3 regions of the Ruegeria sp. HKCCD7251 genome follow, and region 1 is predicted to be linked to each of the others. Evidence: riboswitches for the same ligand, from Rfam matches in the RefSeq annotation. Region 1 holds a riboswitch; each other region holds the start of a gene.
The links. Region 1 has a riboswitch for cobalamin ahead of GOX75_RS14865 (hypothetical protein). Riboswitches for the same ligand answer to the same signal wherever they lie in the genome.

Region 2: another riboswitch for cobalamin. It lies ahead of GOX75_RS13295 (DUF1636 family protein); the one in region 1 lies ahead of GOX75_RS14865 (hypothetical protein).
Region 3: another riboswitch for cobalamin. It lies ahead of GOX75_RS07905 (DUF1636 domain-containing protein); the one in region 1 lies ahead of GOX75_RS14865 (hypothetical protein).

What each region holds. Positions count from the first base shown of each region.
Region 1 is NZ_WPZC01000006.1:45,257-47,516, forward strand. It holds gene GOX75_RS14855 (bifunctional 2',3'-cyclic-nucleotide 2'-phosphodiesterase/3'-nucleotidase) at 1-914, shown strand, start outside; RNA gene ffs (signal recognition particle sRNA small type) at 954-1,052, shown strand; cobalamin riboswitch at 1,172-1,395, shown strand; gene GOX75_RS14865 (hypothetical protein) at 1,478-1,885, shown strand; gene GOX75_RS14870 (dual specificity protein phosphatase family protein) at 1,888-2,260, opposite strand, start outside.
Region 2 is NZ_WPZC01000004.1:370,693-372,952, forward strand. It holds gene GOX75_RS13285 (ABC transporter substrate-binding protein) at 1-192, opposite strand, end outside; gene GOX75_RS13290 (ABC transporter ATP-binding protein) at 205-996, opposite strand; gene GOX75_RS13295 (DUF1636 family protein) at 993-1,349, opposite strand; cobalamin riboswitch at 1,450-1,656, opposite strand; gene GOX75_RS13300 (iron chelate uptake ABC transporter family permease subunit) at 1,751-2,260, opposite strand, start outside.
Region 3 is NZ_WPZC01000002.1:357,661-359,920, reverse strand. It holds gene GOX75_RS07910 (NAD(P)-dependent oxidoreductase) at 1-890, opposite strand, end outside; cobalamin riboswitch at 1,029-1,238, shown strand; gene GOX75_RS07905 (DUF1636 domain-containing protein) at 1,323-1,712, shown strand; gene cobW (cobalamin biosynthesis protein CobW) at 1,709-2,260, shown strand, end outside.

The sequences.
Region 1 (2,260 bases):
CGGAAGAGGACGCTGATGTGAAGCGTCTGTTCGCACAAGCACATAAAGAGACACGGTTGCACTCGGCCAAGCCTGTCGGCGAAACGCGTCAAAATTTGCACAGTTATTTCAGCTTCTGTGCGCCGGACAGGGGGCTTGCGCTGGTCGCGGCAGCGCAAGCCGCCGCGTTGCGCCCCTTCCTAAAAGGAACATCGCACGAGGGCCTACCGGTTCTTTCAGCCGTATCGCCCTCGAAATTCGGAGGGCGCGCAGGGCCACGATCCTTTACCGACGTTCCGGCGGGTCAAATCCGGCTTCGCCATGTCGACGACCTGAACATCTTTCCAAACGAAATGCAGGCCGTCGTGGTTTCGGGCGCGCAGATTAGAGACTGGCTTGAGATGTCGGCTGGCGTGCTCAATCAAATGCACGCAGGTCAACGAATCGACCTGCGGAATTCCGCGCGCGCCGGTTACAATTTTGATATCCTGCACGGCCTTAGCTACCAGATCGACCTTGGTATGCCCGCGCGGTTCGACGCGGGCGGCAATTTGACGAATTCATCGCATAACCGCGTCAAGAATATTCGCCTTGCCGAGCACCCTATCGACGATCAGCAATCCTTTGTTGTTGCCCTCAACAACTACCGGGCCAGCGGAGGTGGGCATTTCCCCTTCGTAGACACCGCAAGGCAGATTCCATTACCAGTTTTGTCGATCCAATGCATTGTTCGGGATTATGTCGCGGGCCGCCTTCCCGCGGATCCGTTGGCGGATGCGCCGCGGCCATTCACACTCAGACCGCTCTCCGGGGCGTTTGCGATTCTCAGAACCAGTCCCAAGGCGCAGCACCATTTAGCTGAATTGCAGACGTATAACCCGTCAGTCATTGGGCGCGATGACGATGGTTTTTTACTAATCCGGCTTACGCTGTGACGGGTTGTCATCCGCAAACGAAATGCATATATCCACCCCTGAGAGGTTGGCGCGGGCGAGCGCCTCGCCAACCTGGTCAGGTCCGGAAGGAAGCAGCCACAACGAGCCCCGCTTGGGTCGATGTCCAACCTCTCACTTCCCCCCACATGCTTAAGGCTATTCCGCGATCCGGCATGAACAAGCCCGCCGCCCTATCGGGAAGACAACCCTGCGTCTAAAGCGGTGACAAAGCCCGCTTGACTCGGACCGATTTCACCGGATAGCGATGACTTGATGGTTCTCGACCCGGCTTACCGGGAAGGGATGAAAAGGGAACACGGTGCGGTCCTGCCCCGGCGATGCCGAAACGGACCAATGCCGCGACTGCCCCCGCAACTGTAAGCGGTGAGCAATGCCGAGACACCACTGGCCCAACGGCTGGGAAGGTTGGCAAAGCGATGACCCGCAAGTCAGGAGACCTGCCATCTGACTGAAACCGAAACTCGGGCGGGGTGTCCGGGCAGGTCAAAGCCGCACAAAGCGACCTGACCCACGCCCCCCGTCCATCGCGCGGAGGGCGCACAATGATCTGGAAGACAAAAACGCACGAGTTTTCTGCAACGATTTGTCAGAAAACCGGCAAACCGTGTCCGGCCTTGGCAAGGATGGCACGTGCCATGGCGGACGCGATAGCAACAGCGCAGCCTGTCACAACCAAAGAGTTCGAGGTCGAAGGCAGCGGAGAGCTTTCGCATTGCGCAGAAGGGTGCACAGCGCGGTTTCGCGCCCATTCAGATCTGATCAGGGTGTATTGTGGAACGGCCTCGGAAACCCCGACAACAAAGCTGGACGATTACGCCGACATGATGTTCGGGACCAGCCTGTCGGCCATGTCAACCGGAACGCTGTCCGATATGCCCTGCGCAATGCTCGAGGTTACAACCTTGGGACTGCGTCCCGCGGCTGGTGACCCACAACCAGCCATGGCGTGACGTCAAAGCCCGGTTGATGCCGGTGCCGTGGCCCAAGCCATCTGCGCGTCGGTTTCGACGGCGCACGGCCGGACCGCGCGCAACCGGCGCAGTGCCTTATCCGGGGCTTCACCGCCTTCGACCAGCAAGCGCAACACAATCATGCCGGACCGCCCGCATCCGCCCCGGCAATGAACCAAGACCCGTCCACCCGCAGACAGGACGCGGTGTGCATCGGTGCTGGCGTTTGGCCAATCACACCTTACGTTCGATGACGGTGCGCCAAAATCCTGCACCGGAAGATGAACCCAAGTGATTGCGCGGCTCTGCAGGTCGCGCCCGAGATGGTGCGCTCCTACGGCCTCCAACTCATTGGAAGTGGTCATCGAAATGACC
Region 2 (2,260 bases), on a different contig from region 1:
GGTCAGACCCACGATCTTGTCCTGCAGACCCAACGCAAAGGCCATGTCGGTCATGTTCATATCATGCACAACCAGACGCTCGGGCTGGGTGTCGAACACCAGCGGCGCACCGCAATTATCAACCGTGACTTCGTGCGCGACGGCACCACCTGCCAAAACGGTGGTCAACGCCACAGACAAGATCTGTTTCATTCAGAAATATTCCTATTCATAAGTTGTTATCGAGGTTTTTCGGATATCCAGCGCCGGGATCACGCGCCCTTCGTGGTGAAAGCACAGGTAATCGACGCCAAACGTGTCACTAACCCTGTCCGGGGTCAGCACATCGGCGACCAGCCCAAAACCAGTCAGCCGTGTATCTTTCATCAATGCCACATGAGTGGCAAATTCTGGGATCATCACCAGATCATGCAGGATCATCACCACAGTGATACCCAGTTCAGCGACCAGCGACAGCATCCGCCCCTTCGTGTCTGGATCCAGATGGTTGGTGGGTTCGTCCAGAAACAAAAGCGTAGGATTCTGGGCCAAAGCACGGGCGATATGCGCGCGCTGGCGTTCCCCCCCGGACAGAACGGCCATCTTTTTTTCGGCCAAAGCACTAAGCCCGGTGAGGCTCAGGATTCTGACCAAATCCGCGGCGTGTTCCTCGGCAGAGCGGTCTGCACGGATCGGAATCTGGCCCAGCGCCACATAATCCCGCAACAGCAACCTGCCATCCGGGAACTCCTGCTGACTGACCACGGCGATCGTCCGCGCCCGATCCCGTGCGGACATCTGTTTCAGGCTGCGTCCGTTGACCAGAACATCACCCTGATTCACCTCGTGCGCGCCGCATAACAGATTCAAAAGCGTCGTCTTGCCTGCCCCGTTGGGCCCGGCAATTGCAAGGATTGCGCCTTCGCATAATGTGAATGAGACCCCCTGCAGCAGTATATCGCCACTAAGAACCTGATGGGTCAGATCACGCGCAACCAAAATAGCTGGGTTGGTCATGGACACACCCCTTTTTGAATTTGGGGCATGCGGGACAGTGTCTTTGTGAACAGTTTTTCCGGACGCTCGGTCGCATTGGCCCAGCCATCTGCGCTGTTTTGGTATTGGTGGGCAAACTCTGTCAGTGCCTGGATATCCTGCGTATCCTGAATGTCACCAAAAAGGTACTGCGCTTTGTCGACTGCCTGAAGTCCAACAGTCACAGGCCGCGCGCATCCAGCCATGCAATCGACCATGCGGATGGAAAAACCATTTGGCAAACGATCGAACAGCGCGTCGGACAAGCCCTGCGCGTGTGCCTCACCCTGGCACGTTTTGCAGATGAGAAGAAAATGGTCAGGCGCTGACGGCATGGGTTCCTCCGCCAGCTTCAAAGCGCGGGCAGACAGTGCCGGAAATGTAAACACGATGTGCTCGTGCCATCAAAGCCTCCTTTCAGGACGCCCCGCCCCGAGTTGGTTAACATTTGATGGCAGGTCTCCTGACTTGCGGGTCGATGCTCGGCCATCCTTCCCGGCACTTGGGCCAGTGGGTTGTTGGCGTCGCTCACCGCTTACAGTTGCGGGGGCAGTCACGGACTTGGCGCAAAATGGCGGCCTCACCGTATTCCCTTTTCATCCCTTGGGCGCACCATCGGGAACCATCATCCGAACGAGTGCCCGAGATCACATGTCAGGTCAACGACAATATTGTGGCAGCCAATCAATTTTTGGCAGACGCAAAACCCCATTGACCAATCCAAAGTATAATTGTCCTACACCCCGCTTCGCGACCGCCACCCCGTGAGGCTGAAACCGGCAAACAAAACCGCGGCCACGCAGACGATTGAGGGACCCGCCGGTGTGTCAAACACATAAGCTGAGCGCAGTCCTGCTACGGCCGAGAAAGCCCCGATTGCCGCGGCAATCAATGCCATCGTTTCCGGAGATCGCGCCAGGCTGCGCGCGGCCGCCGCCGGAATGATCAGCATCGCGGCAATGAGCAACACGCCTACAACTTTGATCGCGACAGCAACCGTAACGGCCAGTGACAAAGTCAGGATCAACTGCTCGCGCTTGGGGTCGAACCCGGTGGCGTAGGCCAATTCTTCGTTCAGCGTAGCGGTCAGCAGTTGCGACCATCGCCATACGATCAACGCGACGACCAGCGCGGCCCCGCCCCAGATCACGACAAGATCGGTGCGCGAAACTGACAGTATGTCACCAAAAAGATAGGCCATCAGGTCGATGCGAATGCCCGACAAAAACGACACCGCGACAAGACC
Region 3 (2,260 bases), on a different contig from region 1:
TCGGGCGGAAACCCTGGGGCGCTGACATCCAGCCCAGTCGCATCCTCCAGGCGCCGGATGATGTTCGGCGAAAGCTCCCGCTCTCCGTAACGTGCGATGGCGTCGTCAAAAATGCGGATCATCAGCGGGTTCATTTCAAGCGGAACACCGGCGCGGTCTGCCACCTCCTGAAACAGACCGATGTCCTTTTTCACAAGGTCCATTGTGAATGAGATATCCCGCGATCCGTTCAAAATGACCTGGCTTTCTGTCTCATGGACAAAGGATGTACCCGAAGAGATCTTGATGGCCTCATACGTGGTATTCAGGTCCATACCGGCCGCCTTGGCGGTAACCAATGCTTCGGCGCAAGTGATCAGATTCGCCGTGGCCAGATAGTTTGTCAGGACCTTCAGCACCGAGGCCGAGCCGAGATCACCGGTGTGCAGGATGCGCCGGCCCATTGTCGTCAGAAATGGCAGGATACGCTCAAAGGTATCCCGGTCACAGCCCGCAAAGATCGAGATGTTGCCCGTCGCAGCGCGGTGGCACCCGCCCGACACAGGGCAATCCACCGCTGCGCCCCCGCGCTCGATAACAAGGGCACCTAGCCGTTTGACCTCGGCCTCGTCGGTGGTAGACATCTCCATCCAGATCTTGCCGGTACGGACATTGGGCAGCATCTCTTGCATCACCGCATCCGACGCGGCGGGTGATGGCAGGCAGGTAATGACCGCATCGCAGTCGCGCATCAACTGCACAGGGTTTTCGGCGGCCTTTGCACCCCGCGCTACAAATTCAGCGACCAGATTGGGATTCAGATCATGTACGGTCAGGTCGATCCCGTTGCGAAGCAAGGATCCCGACAGTTTGCCACCCACATTGCCCAGCCCGATAAAGCCTACCTTCATGCGACATACCTCTCTTGTTTAGGGCATGGCAGCATGACGCTTGCCCCCAAGTCATGCCGCCCAGCGACGCTGTCAGGTCGCTTTTTCACTCTGGTAGCGCAGATATCTGCGAGTCGCTTGACAATCCCCTGCCGGGTGCCGCATGTCCGATCCGTTGGTGTCCATCTTAGGATGGATGAAAAGGGAATGTGTCAGCGGATCTTCCGTGAAACACAGCCGCCCCCGCGACCGTGACCGGAGAGGGTGCCCAAAGCCACTGGCCAAAAAGGTCGGGAAGGCGGGACATCTGACAGGGCTATGCCCCGATATCCGCAAGCCGGGAGACCTGCCAACGCCCGAAGATGTAACCGGACGGGGTGTTCCGGTGTCGGGTCCATGTCGCAACGCGTGGCCCGCATGAGACCCCGTCCCCCACAAAGAGGATTTGGGGGGATGAGAGACGTGACCGATACTGCACCAGTCGAGCTGCTGGTCTGCACCACCTGTCGCCGAGGACTGCCCGTCGAGGACGACGCGCAGCGGCCCGGCGCATTGCTGCACAAAGCCCTTGAACAGGCCACGCTGCCAGAGGGCGTTGTCCTGAAAGCCGTAGAATGCCTGTCGAATTGTGATCAGGGCTGTTCCATCGTTCTACGCGGTGGGCCCGAACGCTGGACGTTCGTGTATGAGCACCTGAATGAAAGCGACCATGTCGAAACCATCGTCGAAGGTGCGACCAAGTACCTTGCGACTGAAGACGGCTTAGTCAAATGGCGCGAACGCCCCGAACATTTCCGCAAAAACTGCGCGGCCCGCATTCCCCCGATTGGAGCCCAGAAATGAGCAACTTGGAAAAACTCCCCGTCACCGTGATCACCGGCTTTTTGGGCTCGGGCAAAACAACCTTGGTCAAGCACCTGATGCAGAACCCGCAGGGCAAACGTCTGGCCGTGGTGGTCAATGAGTTCGGCGATGTTGGCGTCGATGGCGACATCCTGAAATCCTGCGCGATCCCGGATTGCCCGGCAGAGAACATCATGGAACTGGCGAACGGCTGCATCTGCTGCACCGTGGCCGACGACTTCATCCCGACCATCGAAGCTCTGATGGCGCTGGAGCCGCGTCCCGATCACATCCTGATCGAAACCTCTGGCCTCGCCCTGCCCAAGCCGCTGCTGAAGGCGTTCGACTGGCCCGATATCCGTTCGAAAATCACCGTCGATGGCGTGATCGCGCTGGCCGATGCCGAGGCTGTGGCTGCCGGTCGCTTTGCGCCGAATGTCGAGGCCGTGGACGCTCAGCGTCTGGCCGATGACTCGATCGACCATGAAACGCCCCTGTCCGAGGTGTTTGAGGATCAGATTTCCTGCGCCGACATCATCCTGCTGACC